Regions from separate parts of the Micromonospora sp. NPDC049047 genome, predicted to be linked through region 1. Evidence: riboswitches for the same ligand, from Rfam matches in the RefSeq annotation. Region 1 holds a riboswitch; the other holds the start of a gene.

Region 1 (7,452 bases):
GTGCAGGTGGTCGACGAACTCGGTGACCCGGTCGGTGAGATCTCCCGAGATCGCGACATAGTCGAGCACCGACACGTGCTGGACCATCTCGCACAGCCCGACGCCGCCGGCGTGGGGGCACACCGGGATCTCGAACTTCGCGGCGAGCAGCAGCACGGCGACGATCTCGTTGATGCTGGCCAACCTGCCGGTGTCAAGCTGGCAGAAGTCGATGGCCTCGGCCTGGAACAACTGCTTGAACATCACCCGGTTGTGGCAGTGTTCGCCGGTGGCGACTCCGATCGGAGCGACGGCGCGGCGGACGGCGGCGTGCCCGAGGATGTCGTCAGGGCTGGTGGGCTCCTCGATCCACAGTGGTTCGAACTGCGCGAGGGCCTTGACCCACTCGATCGCCTGACCGACGTCCCACACCTGGTTGGCGTCGATCATCAGGTGGCGGTCCGGACCGAGGATCTCCCGGGCGATGCCGCACCGGCGGATGTCGTCGTCGAGGTTGGCGCCCACCTTCAGCTTGACGTAGCCGTAGCCGGTGTCCACCGCCTCCTGGCACAGCCGGCGCAGCTTGTCGTCGCCGTAGCCGAGCCAGCCCGCCGAGGTGGTGTAGGCGGGGTAGCCGGTCCGGTTCAGCTCGGCGAGCCGGGCCGCCTTTGTGCTCTCCTTGGCGCGCAGGATGGCAAGCGCCTCGTCCCGGGTCAGCGCGTCGGACAGATAGCGCAGGTCCGCGATGTCGACGAGCTGCTCGGGGGACATGTCGACGAGCAGCCGCCACAGTGGCTTGGCGGCGAGCCGGGCGACCAGGTCCCACGACGCGTTCAGCACGGCGGCCAGCGACAGGTGCACGACGCCCTTTTCCGGGCCGAGCCAGCGCAGTTGGGAGTCGGAGGTGAGCAGGCGGTAGACCGCTCCCATGTCGGCCGCCATCGTGGCGACGTCCACGCCGACGAGGCGCTGTGCCTGGTGGACGGCCGCCGCGACGACGATGTCGTTGCCCCGGCCGATGGTGAAGGTCAGGCCGTGGCCCGCGAGTGGCGCACCGGTGCTGTCGACGCCGTCGGTGTGCAGGACGACATAGGCCGCCGAGTAGTCGCCGTCCTTGTTCATGGCGTCGGAGCCGTCAGCGGTCAGGGAGGTGGGGAAGCGGACGTCCTCGACGGTGACGGCGGTGATCTGCGGCATGCGCTCCTCGCCCGGCTAGGCTAAAGATCTGATGATCTCTGGGAGTATACGGAGGGTCAAACCGACGCGTCAACGACGTCGATCACCCAGGAATCGAAGACATCTAATGTTTTTCGTGCTACGGATTCATCGATGTGTCGTCGTCGTCTTGGCCGCCCTGCCTGGTCCGCCAGCCCTCAGGGCGCTGCTGGCGGTATTCGTCGCGCTGGTGGGCGCGCGCACCACGCCGCGGCTGCTGCTCCACTCGCGGCCTGCTGAGGCACTCCCGGTCCGATGGGGTGTTGGAGCGGGTCGCGCCAAGTAACCCAGAAGATTGGATGTCCACTCTGGAAACTCACATTGACGACCGGGTATGGGTAGGGTTCCTTACATTCAAAGACCTAATACATCACACCTTTCCGCATGTCGGCATCTGCTCCGGTGTCGCCTGCCGCGCGGCGTTCGCCGGCCCCGCGTCGAGCCGGGCCGACCCGGCGCCTCGGTGCCGGTGACGACCATCACGGGCATCGCCATCGACACGCCCGGGACCGACATGTGGGGTGTGACAACGGCAGCGTCCCTATATATGGTGTCGAGCGCAGCTGGTTCGGCCGCTCTCCCGAGCGGTCGAGGCAAGAGGGAACCCGGTGCGAATCCGGGACTGTCCCGCAGCGGTGAGTGGGAACGACAGCCGTCATGAGCACTGGGCCACGAAGTGGCCTGGGAAGCGACGGTCAGTAGGAGACCGGCCAACCCGGTAGTGCCCACGAGTCCGAAGACCTGCCAGCGCGCCGCGTACCCGCACCCGGGTGGGCGGCGGTCCGAGGCCGCGTGGGACGGCTGACGCCACCTGACCCACGCCGCGCCGGCGTGGCGTCCGCCGGTGTCCGTCTCCACGCGTTCGAGGGCCATCAGGTCTCGAACTCGCGAGGAGTGAGTGGTGACAGTCACCGAGGTAGCCCCGGCAGGCGGCGACGCGGCAGTGCGGCGCACGACCATGCAGGTCCGCAAGCGCGACGGCGGCACCGAATCCGTGGACGTGAACAAGATCGTCCGGGCGGTCGAGCGGTGGGCCGACGACCTGGCCGACGTCGACCCGATGCGCGTCGCCACCCGCACGATCAGCGGCCTGTACGACGGCGCGACGACTGCCGAGCTGGACCGGCTCTCCATCCAGACCGCAGCCGAGATGATCGGTGCGGAACCGCAGTACTCCCGCCTCGCCGCCCGGCTGCTGTCCGCCTACGTCGACAAGGAGGTACGTCGGCAGGGCATCGCCTCGTTCAGCGCGGCGATCCGGGTCGGCCACGCCGAGGGCCTGATCGGCGACGACACCGCCGCGTTCGTCGCCGCACACGCCCCGATCCTCGACGCCGCCGTCGATCCGGACGGCGACCGACGGTTCGAGTACTTCGGCCTGCGCACCGTGTACGACAGGTACCTGCTGCGGCACCCCACCAGCCGGCTGGTGCTGGAGACCCCGCAGTACTGGCTGCTGCGGGTGGCCTGCGGCCTGTCCCGGACGCCGGACGAGGCGATCGGCTTCTACCGGCTCATCTCCAGCCTGGCGTACCTGCCCAGCTCGCCGACCCTGTTCAACTCCGGCACCCGGCACACCCAGATGTCCTCCTGTTACCTGGTCGACTCGCCGCGCGACGAGCTGGACTCGATCTACGCGCGGTACGCCCAGGTCGCCAACCTGTCCAAGTTCGCCGGCGGCATCGGGATCGCGTACTCCCGGGTCCGGTCCCGGGGCGCGCTGATCCGCGGCACCAACGGGCAGTCCAACGGGATCGTGCCGTGGCTGCGCACGCTTGACGCGAGCGTCGCCGCCGTCAACCAGGGTGGCCGGCGCAAGGGCGCGGCCTGCGTCTACCTGGAGCCGTGGCACCCGGACATCGAGGAGTTCCTGCAGCTGCGGGACAACACCGGCGAGGACGCCCGGCGCACCCACAACCTCAACCTGGCCAACTGGATCCCGGACGAGTTCATGCGCCGGGTCGAGGCCGACGAGCTGTGGTCGCTGTTCGACCCGCACGAGGTGCCCGAACTGCCCGACCTGTGGGGGGAGCGGTTCGACGCCGCGTACCGGGAGGCCGAGGCGGCGGGCCGTTACGTGCGGCAGGTCCCGGCACGGGAGCTGTACGGGAAGATGATGCGCACCCTCGCCCAGACCGGCAACGGGTGGATGACCTTCAAGGACGCCGCGAACCGGCTGTGCAACCAGACCGCCGAGGACGGCAACGTGGTGCACCTGTCCAACCTCTGCACGGAGATCATCGAGGTGTCCAGTGACGCCGAGACGGCAGTGTGCAACCTCGGCTCGGTGAACCTCGCCGCCCACCTCACCGACGACGGCATCGACTGGGAGCGGCTGCGCGCCACGGTGCGGACCGCCGTCACCTTCCTCGACCGGGTCATCGACATCAACTACTACCCAACCGCGCAGGCGGCGGCAAGCAACCCCCGCTGGCGGCCGGTCGGGCTCGGGCTGATGGGCCTGCAGGACGTCTTCTTCGCGCTGCGGCTGCCGTTCGACTCGCCGGCCGCGCGGGAGTTGTCCACCCGGATCAGCGAGGAGTTGTACCTGACGGCGCTGGAGACCTCCGCCGACCTGGCACGGCAGTTCGGCGCGCACCCGGCGTACGGGCAGACCCGGGCCGCGCGGGGCGACCTGCAACCGGACCTGTGGGGTGTCGAGGGTACGCAGACCGCACGGTGGGACGCGCTGCGCGAGCGGGTCGCGGCGCACGGCCTGCGTAACTCGCTGCTGGTGGCCGTCGCCCCGACCGCGACCATCGCCTCGATCGCCGGGTGCTACGAATGCATCGAGCCGCAGGTGTCGAACCTGTTCAAGCGCGAGACGCTGTCGGGGGAGTTCCTCCAGGTCAACACCGCCCTGGTCCGCGAGCTGAAGGCCCGCGGTCTGTGGACCGACCGGGTGCGGTCGGCGATCAAGCGGGCCGAGGGCTCGGTGCAGGACATCGCCGAGCTGCCGGCCGCCGTCCGGGAGCTGTTCCGCACGGCCTGGGAGCTGCCGCAGCGTGCCCTGATCGACCTGGCCGCCGCCCGCGCCCCGTTCATCGACCAGTCCCAGTCGCTGAACCTGTTCCTGGCCGCGCCGACCATCGGCAAGCTCTCCTCGATGTACCTGTACGCCTGGAAGGCCGGGCTGAAGTCCACCTACTACCTGCGCTCGCGCCCGGCCACCCGGATCCAGCAGGCCACCGTCGCGCTCGTCGCCCCGGTGGCGGCCGACGCGGATGCGCTTGCCTGCTCGCTGGAGAACCCCGAGTCGTGCGAGGCCTGCCAGTGACAGTCGCCGACCCCACCACCGACACCGCCGTCTCCGACACGAGGACCACGCACATGCTGCTCGACCCCGGGATGGACCTCACCCTCCGCCCGATGCGCTACCCGCACTTCTTCGACAGGTTCCGCGACGCCATCCGCAACACCTGGACGGTCGAGGAGGTCGACCTGCACGCCGACCTCGCCGACCTGGACCGGCTGTCGCCGGCCGAGCGGCACCTGGTCAGCCGCCTGGTGGCGTTCTTCGCCACCGGCGACACCATCGTCGCCAACAACCTGGTGCTCAACCTCTACCAGCACGTCAACAGCCCCGAGGGTCGCCTCTACCTGTCCCGGCAACTGTTCGAGGAGGCCGTGCACGTCCAGTTCTACCTGAACCTGCTCGACACGTACGTGCCGGACGAGACCGAGCGCTTCGAGGCCTTCGCCGCCATCGAGAACATTCCCTCGATCCGTCGCAAGGCCGAGTTCTGTTTCCGCTGGATCGACTCGCTCAACGACCTGCGGCAGCTGCGGACCAGGGAGGACCGGCGCACGTTCCTGCTCAACCTGATCTGCTTCGCCGCCTGCATCGAGGGGCTGTTCTTCTACGGCGCGTTCGCCTACGTCTACTTCCTGCGCTCCCGTGGCCTGCTGCACGGCCTGGCCTCCGGCACCAACTGGGTGTTCCGCGACGAGTCGATGCACATGGCGTTCGCGTTCGACGTCGTCGACACCGTCCGCGCCGAGGAACCGGACCTGTTCGACGACGATCTCGCCGACCAGGTGCGGCAGATGCTCGCCGAGGCCGTCGAGTGTGAGGTGCAGTTCGCCGAGGACCTGGTGGGCCAGGGGGTGCCCGGTCTGACGCTTGCCGACATGCGGGAGTACCTCCAGCACGTCGCCGACCGCCGCCTGGCCCAGCTCGGTATCGCCCCGCACTACGGGTCGAGCAACCCGTTCGCGTTCATGGAGTTGCAGGACGTGCAGGAGCTGTCCAACTTCTTCGAGCGCCGGGTGTCGGCGTACCAGGTCGGGGTGGCCGGCACCGTCGCCTTCGACGACGACTTCTAGGCGGCTACCGATCCCGGGTCCTGGCGTCGCTTGGTGAGCCACCGCATCACGTGCAGGGGGTGCGACGCCGGGTCCGGGATCGGGTGGAAGACGTGCTCCACCTCGCCGTCGGCGATGATCAGGGTCAACCGCTCGTAGAGCGTCATGTCCCCCGCGGTGCGGGTCGGCAGGCCCAGCGCGCTGGCCAGGGTCAGCCGCGGGTCCGGGATCAGCGGGTAGGGCAGCCGCAGCCGGTGTACGAGTTCCCGCTGGTAGCCGGTCGACTGCGCGGACAGGCCGTACACCCGGGCCGCGCCGGCCGCGCGGAGTTCCGCGTGGTGGTCGCGGAACCAGGCGGCCTGCTCGGTGCTGCCCCGGGCACCGTGGACCTCCAGTAGGCCGTTGGGCAGGTCGACCCCCGGCCGCCCGGTCAGGGGGTAGACGAAGATGACGCTGCGCCCGGGGCCGAGCGCGCCGAGATCGACCGGGCGGCCGTCGGTGCCGTAGAAGGACAGGTCCGGCAGGCTGATCCCGACCAGGGCGGCCGGGTCGATGCCGACCGGCGCGCCGCCGGGGACGACCTGGGTCGCGGCGGCGTCGAGGCGCGCGTCGAGCGCGTCCCGTTGGGCGGTCAGCCGGCCGATCCGTTCCTGCAGGTTGGTGATGGTGCTGCGGTACGTGGCCACCGCCGCCGCGCACACGTCGGTGTCGTCCGCACCACCGGCGATCGACTCGACGAACGGGCGGGTCTCCTCGACGGTGAGGCCGAGCGCCATCAACTCGCGGATCTGCGCCACCAACCGCACCGCGATCGGGTCGTACTCGCGATAGCCGTTACCCAACCGTCGGGGCACCACCAACCCGGCCGACTCGTAGTACCGCAGTGCCCGGACCGTGGTCCCGGTCCGTCGTGCCAGCTCACCCACCCGCATCCCGCGACCCTAAACCCGCACCCCGGGGTACGGGTCAACGTGTCCATCGTCGCGGTGCCAGGACCGCCGTTTCCTGCCAGTCTGGCTGCGAAAAGGCAGTGTGACCAGGGAGTGTGTGATGACGGCAATCAATCGGGTGCGGGCGCGGCAGATCCTCGACAGCCGGGGCAACCCGACGGTGGAGGCCGACGTGGTCCTCACCGACGGATCGACCGGGCGGGCGGCCGTACCGTCCGGTGCGTCGACGGGCGCCAACGAGGCCGTCGAGTTGCGTGACGGGGACCCGACGCGCTTCCACGGCAAGGGCGTCACGACGGCGGTCGCCGCGGTGAACGGTGCGATCGCCGACGCGGTGATCGGGCTCGACGCGGAGGACCAGGCGCTTGTCGACGAGACGATGATCGCCCTCGACGGTTCGAAGGACAAGGGTCGGCTGGGCGCCAACGCGATCCTCGCGGTGTCCCTGGCGACGGCCAAGGCAGCGGCGTTGGCCCACCGGCAGCCGCTCTTCCGCTACGTCGGTGGGGTGGGGGCCCGCCTGCTGCCGGTGCCGATGATGAACATCATCAACGGCGGCGCGCACGCCGACAACCCGCTGGACTTCCAGGAATTCATGATCGCTCCGGTCGGGGCGCGGACGTTCGCCGAGGCGGTCCGGATGGGGTCGGAGGTCTTCCACACCCTCCGGACGTCCCTGGCCGCGGCCGGGCACAGCACCAACGTCGGTGACGAGGGCGGCTTCGCGCCGAACGTCACGGACGCCGACGAGGCGCTGCGCTTCGTCCTGCGTGCCATCGAGGACGCCGGCTACGAGCCCGGCGCCGACGTGACGATCTGTCTCGACCCGGCCAGCTCCGAGTTCTTCCGGGGCGGGGTGTACGACTACGTCGGCGAGGGGCGCCAGCGCAGCGTCGAGGAGCACGTCGAGTACCTGCTCGACCTGGTCTCCCGGTACCCGATCAGCTCGGTCGAGGACCCGATGGCCGAGGACGACATCGCCGGCTGGAAGCGGCTGACAGCG
Region 2 (7,452 bases), on a different contig from region 1:
TCGCCGCTCCCGCCTCGCTCGACGTCGTTGGCCACACCGGGGTGGCTCAGGGGGCGTAGACCAGGTCCATCGTGTCGGTGTGCCCGGACCAGCGTAGGTCGAGATGCCAGCACCCGGCCTGCGGCATGTCGATGATCGACGGACCGGGGCCGCCGGCGACCTCCCGGGTCACCCGGGTGTCGGTGCCGTCAAGCGTCGCGGTGATGACAAGGGCCGCCGGTGCGGTCGGGTCGGGTGAGGTCGTGGAGGCGCGGGCCACCCACAGGATCTTGTTGTTCGATCCGTCCTTGCGGACCTGGCGCAGCGGGTGGGCGAAGAGCACCGCCACGATGTCACCCTTTGCCCCGACGACGTGTGGCCCACTGCTGCCCCCGTGGAACCCGGTGTCCGCCCAGTCGGGCAGCGACGTCGTCTCGACCCGTGAGTGGCAGCCCGTCGCGGCGCCCGCGACGCCCGCGGCGCCTGCGGTGGTCGCGGCGCCCGCGCTGCTCGGCGTGGTGGTCGGCGCGGTGGTGGTCGGCGCGACCGACCCGCCGCCGGTCGTGGTCGCGCACCCCGCCAGCAGAAGCACCGATGCCGCCAGCAGCGACCTGCCCCGTGAACCCATCTCTACCTCCGGTACCCGTCGACAACCTCTCGCATCTTCAGGACACCGGCCGAGCCCGTCAGGTTCCCAGCTCCGATGAAACAGACCCCTAGCGCAGCGAACGGGCGATCTCGATCGCCTCGGCCTTGCTGACGGCACCCTCAAGCCGGTAGCTCACGTCGCCGTCCGCCCAGATCAGGGTCGAGGCGGCAAGCCGGGCGGTCTCCTGGCGGATCTGGCCCGAGCGGTCCACGTACGACAGCACGTGCGGACCGTCCACCCACACCGCGAAGCCACCGTTGACCTCGACCCAGCCCACACCCGCCGGCATGACCTCCTTGTGGAAGGACAGATTCAGCCGACCGTCGAACGCGTCGATGCGCAGCGCGCCGCCGTCATAGAGCAGCGTCGCGACCCGACAGGTGCCCGCCGGGTCGGGGTCGGCGACCTGCACCCGCTCGGGCGGGCCCAGCTTCGCCGGTAGCCGGATCGGGAACCGCACCGCACGTTGGGCCTCCTGCAGCCCGGTGACCCGCTGCGCGGGCAACGGCGACGCGACGCCACCGGGCAACGACGGGGTGGGCGAGACGGCGATGCTCACGCCGGCGAAGCGCAGCAGGCCGGTGACCGCGTCGGCGATGGCGGCACGGGTCGGCGGCAACACCGCCACCAGCACGGCGACGAGCACCGCAGCGACGAGCGGGCGCCACCGCCGCGCCGGTCGGCGCAGCCGGCCGCGGACCGCGGCGCGCACGTCGGGCGGCTCGGGCGTCTCCAGCCAGGCGGACAGGTCGCGCAGTTCCCGTTCCAGGTCAGCCATGCCGTACCTCCTCCCGGTCGAGCAGGCCGCGAAGCTTCGCCAGGGCCCGGGACGTGCGCGACTTCACAGTGCCCCGCGGCCAGCCCAGGGCCGCCACCGTCTCCTCCTCGCTGAGGTCGAGGAAGAACCGGCAGACGATCACCTCGCGGTCGCGTACGGGTAGTTGGCGCAGCGCCTGCACCAGGGCGGTGCGACGCTCACCGGCGAGAACCGCACCCACCGCCCCGTCCTCGGCGATCTCCGAGGTCGGGTCCGCCGCCGCGGCGCGCAGGACGAGCCCGTCGCGCCGGCCGCGCGACCGGTGCAGGTTGCGGGTCTCGTTGGCGACGATCGCGAGCAGCCACGATCGGAAGGACGACTCGCCCCGGTAACGGGACAACTTGCGGTACGCCTTCACGAACGCCTCCTGGATGACGTCCTCGGCGTCCGAGCCCGCGCCGAGCAGCACCGCCGTCCGGAACGCGGACGCGGTGTGCCGAGCGACCAGGAGGTCGTACGCCGCCAGGTCGCCGGAGCGGGCGCGGGTGACGAGTGCGTCGTCGTCCAGGGGAACCTCCGTTCGGGTCACACTCATGACACCGCCCACGCCTGGCGGGTTCCACCCTCGTCGGGTCAGCTTTCTCCCATCCGGCGTGCAGGGTATTGCCAGGAATCGGTGCTGCACTTGCGGGGCGTCGAGGAGAGGGGTTGGGCATGAGCTGGTTCAGTCGCCGGTCACGGGGTGCCGAGGCGACCCCGACGAAGCTGGACCGCGAGGCGACCCGGGACGACCTCGCCGCGCTTGAGGCGTTCGTCCTGAGCCGGCGCGGGGTGGAGTTCTACCTGGAGCCGGAGACCACCGCCACGGACACCACTGTGGTGGCGATCGCCCACGACGGGGAGTGGATCCGTCGGCGTACCGGCACGCCACGGGCGGCGGGATCCATCGCCCGCAAACACGCGGTGCCGTTGTACGAGGCGGGCCGGACCGGCTACCCGGAGCGGATGCGGGTGTGGAACCGCGCCCACCCGGAACGGCACGCCCGCTGAGGCCGGTCCGCTCAGGCGGGTCCGACCGCCGCGCGGGCCTGCTCAAGCGTCATCGGCTCGGCGTGACTCGACACGTACCAGTGGTAGGTGTCGTCGAGCAGCCGTCGGACCAGGCCCAGGTCGAGGTCGTCGTTGGGGCGGCGCAGGTGCGCCGGCGGGGGGTAGAAGCAGTCGCCCAGCAGCATGACGCCCGAGTCGGGCACCAGCACGACCGTCGAGTCCGGTGCGTGCCCGCCGCCGACGTGGCGTAGCCCCACCCCGACCGGCAGTTCGTCCCGCTCGGCGAAGACCCGGGTGGGCGGCAGGATGGTGAAGTCCGCCCAGGAGTCCATGGCCCGGGCCCGGGCCCGAAAGCTCGGGCCGAGGCGGGGCTCGGCGCGGACCTGCTCGTCCAGGTAGCGGTGACTCCACGGTCGGGCGGCTTCGGCGCGCAGCAGCGGCACGGCCGTCTGGTGCCCGACGATCTCGACTCCCGGCCACGCGCAGGCGCCCCAGACGTGGTCCCAGTGGTGGTGGGTGTAGACGAGCCAGCGCGGCGGCGGCAGCCCGGCGGCGGTCAGCGCCGCCTGGATGTCGCGGGCGTGCCCGGGGCTCTGCCCGGCGTCGATCATCACACTGCCGCGTTCGTCGGCCACGACGGCGACGCCGGCCTGGACCGCCGCTGGGTCCGGATCACCTGGGCAGAGCCAGACCCGGCCGGCGAGCCGGTGAAATCGCATGGCGACGATGGTGATCGACCTCCGGGATCGATTGCGGACGTTGCTGCGGTGGTCGCCGATCCTAGGTGACCGCGCCGCCTGACACCGCCCTGCCGGCCGACCGTCGCAGGTCAGCGCGGGTGTGCGCACCCCGCTCGGCGTCACCTGACGCACCGCGGGAACGGCCGCCCCGCCGCGCGCGGCACAGCAGAGAAAGCGAGATGCCGCATAGGCCGGCGCCATTGCCGGGCGCGACTTCGTGGCGATCATTATCGGCGTATGTCAATGGACTGCGCCCGCTTGACGGCCTCGGGGTCGACGTTGACCGGCGGCGCGGCGGTGTGGCAGCATTCGCGGCCTGACGGCAGTGAAGGAAGTCGGTGCGAATCCGACGCGGTCCCGCCACTGTCACCGGGGAGCGATCCCCCCTCGTGAGTCACGGCCGTGTGTCTGCGGTTGGAAGGCCGGGGGAGAGCGTCGATCCGGAAGCCAGGATACTTCGGCCGTCGGGACGTACCCCAGGGCGTGGACACCCGAGGAGGACCCGATGACGCACGGCGTCGCACACATTGACGACAATCGCCACGACAGGTGTCGTGGGCGCCGCACCGCGCCCACGACCGGCCGCGCCGGCATCCAGAGCGCCGGCCGCGCCGGCGGGCTCCAGGTCGGCCGAGCGGGCCACCGGTCCCGCTGAGCTGAGCGCCCGGCGCCGACCGACCCCCCGACGTCCGCGTCGACAGGTCCGGTCGCGCCGTCGTACCGGCTGACGCCGCACCCACCCGCTTCGTCCAGGTCGCCTCAGTGGCCGCCGGGGCGTCACTCTCCGGAGCCTGCCGTGCGCATCCTGCTGCTCTCCACCGCCGACACCGACCTGCTCGCCGCCCGCGCCAGCGGCGCCGACTATCGGCTCGCCAACCCCGCCCGCGTCGCCGCCGACGAGGTGCCCGCCCTGCTCGACGGGGTGAACCTCGCCGTCGTACGCCTGCTCGGCGGTCGACAGGCCTGGCCGGACGGTCTCGCCGCGGTGCTCGCCACCGGTGTGCCGACGGTGGTGCTCGGTGGCGAGACGCTGCCCGACGCGGAGCTGATGGCCATCTCCACAGTGCCGTCCGGGGACGTCACCCAGGCGCTCGCGTACCTGGTCGAGGGTGGGCCGGACAACCTCGGGCAGTTGGCCCGGTTCCTCTCCGACACGGTGCTGCTCACCGGCGAGGGGTTCGCCCCGCCCGCCCGCACCCCGGCGTACGGCGTGCACGGCGCGCACCTGGCCGACCCGTACCGGCCCACGGTGGGGATCGTCTTCTACCGGGCACACGCGCTGGCCGGCAACACCGGCTTCGTCGACGTGCTGGTCGACGCGGTGCGGGAGGCCGGCGGCAGTCCGCTGCCGATCTTCTGCGGCTCGCTGCGGGGGCTCACCGCCGACAGTGGACCGCTCGGGCTCTTCGCCCGCTGTGACGCGCTGCTGGTCACCGTCCTCGCGGCAGGTGGCGCGGTCGCCGCGGACGCCTCCGGCGGCGGCGACGAGGACGCCTGGGACGTCGGCGCCCTGGCCGCCCTTGATGTGCCGATCATCCAGGCGCTCTGCCTGACCAGCACCCGCGAGCAGTGGGCCGGCAGCGACGCCGGGCTGTCCCCGTTGGACGCCGCGATGCAGGTGGCCATCCCGGAGTTCGACGGCCGGATCGTCACTGTGCCGTTCTCGTTCAAGCAGATCGACGCCGACGGCCTCTCCGTCTACGTCGCCGATCCCGAGCGGGCCGCCCGGGTCGCCGGGATCGCGGTGCGTCACGCCCGGCTGCGGTACGTGCCCAACGGTGACAAGCGGGTCGCCGTGGTGCTCAGCTCGTACCCCACCAGGCACTCCCGGGTCGGCAACGCCGTCGGGCTGGACACTCCGGTCTCGGCGGTCCGGCTGCTCGCCGCGCTGGCCGAGGACGGCTACGACCTGGGCGACGGCCCGATGCCCGACGACGGTGACGCGTTGATCCACGCGCTGATCGCCGCCGGTGGGCACGACGTGGAGTGGCTCACCCCGGAGCAGTTGGCCGCCGCCGAGGCCCGGATACCGGGGGACACGTACCGGCGGTGGTTCGACAGGGTCCCCGCCGAGCTGCGCGAGCGGATGCGCGAACACTGGGGTGAGCCGCCCGGCCAGCTCTACACCGAGAGTGGGGACATCGTCCTCGCCGGGCTGCGCTTCGGCAACGTGGTGCTGCTGATCCAGCCGCCGCGTGGGTTCGGGGAGAACCCGATCGCCATCTACCACGACCCGGACCTGCCGCCGAGTCACCACTACCTGGCCGCGTACCGCTGGCTGGCCGCCCCTGTCGACGACGGCGGCTTCGGCGCGGACGCCGTCGTGCACCTGGGCAAGCACGGCACCCTTGAGTGGTTGCCCGGCAAGGGCCTCGGCCTGGCCGCCGGCTGCGCGCCCGACGCGGTCCTGGGTGACCTGCCGCTGGTCTACCCGTTCATCGTCAACGACCCCGGCGAGGGCACCCAGGCCAAGCGCCGGGCGCACGCAGTGGTGATCGACCACCTGGTGCCGCCGATGGCCCGCGCCGAGACCTACGGCGACCTGGCCAAACTGGAACAACTGCTCGACGAGTACGCCACAGTGCAGGCCCTCGACCCGGCGAAGGTGCCGACCGTGCGGGCGCAGATCTGGGACCTGGTCCGCGCCGCCGAGCTGCACCACGACCTGCACGCCGAGGCGATGCCCGACGCTGACGACTTCGACGACTTCGTGCTGCACCTCGACGGGTACCTGTGCGAGGTCAAGGACGTGCAGATCCGCGACGGGCTGCACATCCTCGCCGACGCTCCCACCGGTGAACCCCGGGTCAACCTGGTCCTCGCGGTGCTGCGCGCACCCCAGATCTGGGGTGGCGCCCACGCCCTGCCCGGCCTGCGGCAGGCGCTCGCCGTCGCGTACTCCCTCGACGAGCAGGCGCTGCTCGCGGCCCCGGGCGAACGTCTGACCGTGCCCACCACGCTTACCGACGTGGTGGACGGGCCGGCCGGCACCGCCGCCGACGCGATCGACCTGATCGAGGCGCTCGCCCGGCGCCTGGTGGTCGGGATGGAGACCCTGGACTGGGCGGTGGACGCGGTCGACGCGGTGGTCGTCGAGGTGACCGGCCAGCCGATCCCGGACGTCGCCGCAGTGCTGCGCTTCGCCGCGACCGAGCTGGTGCCCCGGCTGGACCGCACCACCGACGAGCTGACGAACACCCTCGGTGCGCTCGACGGCCGGTTCGTGCCGCCCGGCCCGTCCGGTTCACCCACCCGGGGCCTGGTGAACGTGCTGCCCACCGGCCGCAACTTCTACTCCGTCGACCCGAAGGCCATTCCCAGCCGCAACGCCTGGGACGTCGGGGTGGCCCTCGCCGACTCGCTGCTGGCCCGGCACCTGGCCGACACCGGGGCGTACCCCCGCTCGGTGGGGTTGACAGTGTGGGGGACCAGCGCGATGCGCACCCAGGGCGACGACATCGCCGAGATCCTCGCGTTGCTGGGCTGCCGGCCGGTCTGGGACGACAGGTCCCGGCGGGTCACCGGCATCGAGGTGGTGCCGACCGCCGAGCTGGGCCGGCCCCGGGTCGACGTGACAGTGCGGATCTCCGGGTTCTTCCGGGACGCGTTTCCGCACGTCGTGGCGTTGCTCGACGACGCCGTACGGCGGGTCGCCGCCCTCGACGAGCCGGACGACGACAACTACCTGCGGGCGCACGTCGCCGCCGACCTCGCCGAGCACGGCGACGAGCGGCGGGCCACGGCCCGGATCTTCGGCTCGAAACCCGGGGCGTACGGCGCGGGCCTGCTGCCGCTCATCGACGCCCGGACCTGGCGCAGTGACGCCGACCTGGCCGAGGTGTACGCGGTGTGGGGCGGCTACGCCTACGGCCGCGGCCTGGACGGGCGGGAGGCGCGCGCCGACATGGAACGCTCCTTCGCCCGGATCGCGGTGGCGGTCAAGAACCAGGACACCCGCGAGCACGACATCGTCGATTCCGACGACTACTTCCAGTACCACGGAGGGATGGTGGCGATGGTCCGCCACCTGACCGGCACGGCACCGCAGGCGTACGTGGGTGACTCGGCGATGCCGCACGACGTGCGCACCCGCACCCTGGGTGAGGAGACCCGGCGGGTGTTCCGGGCCCGGGTGGTCAACCCGAAGTGGATCGCCGCGATGCGCCGGCACGGCTACAAGGGCGCGTTCGAGCTGGCCGCCACAGTGGACTACCTGTTCGGCTACGACGCCACCGCCGGGGTCGTCGACGACTGGATGTACGAGCACCTGGCCGCCG

What was found. Region 1 has a riboswitch for cobalamin ahead of AB0B86_RS26420 (ribonucleoside-diphosphate reductase subunit alpha). Riboswitches for the same ligand answer to the same signal wherever they lie in the genome.
Region 2: it holds a riboswitch for cobalamin, as region 1 does, so the genes downstream of both, cobN (cobaltochelatase subunit CobN) here and AB0B86_RS26420 (ribonucleoside-diphosphate reductase subunit alpha) in region 1, are expected to answer to the same signal.

Annotation. Positions count from the first base shown of each region.
Region 1 is NZ_JBEZEY010000021.1:65,867-73,318, forward strand. It holds gene AB0B86_RS26415 (enolase C-terminal domain-like protein) at 1-1,176, opposite strand, end outside; cobalamin riboswitch at 1,742-1,958, shown strand; gene AB0B86_RS26420 (ribonucleoside-diphosphate reductase subunit alpha) at 2,153-4,471, shown strand; gene AB0B86_RS26425 (ribonucleotide-diphosphate reductase subunit beta) at 4,525-5,520, shown strand; gene AB0B86_RS26430 (MerR family transcriptional regulator) at 5,517-6,431, opposite strand; gene eno (phosphopyruvate hydratase) at 6,550-7,452, shown strand, end outside.
Region 2 is NZ_JBEZEY010000001.1:393,699-401,150, forward strand. It holds gene AB0B86_RS01695 (hypothetical protein) at 47-607, opposite strand; gene AB0B86_RS01700 (hypothetical protein) at 696-1,406, opposite strand; gene AB0B86_RS01705 (RNA polymerase sigma factor) at 1,399-1,980, opposite strand; gene AB0B86_RS01710 (hypothetical protein) at 2,100-2,435, shown strand; gene AB0B86_RS01715 (MBL fold metallo-hydrolase) at 2,447-3,154, opposite strand; cobalamin riboswitch at 3,504-3,633, shown strand; gene cobN (cobaltochelatase subunit CobN) at 3,972-7,452, shown strand, end outside.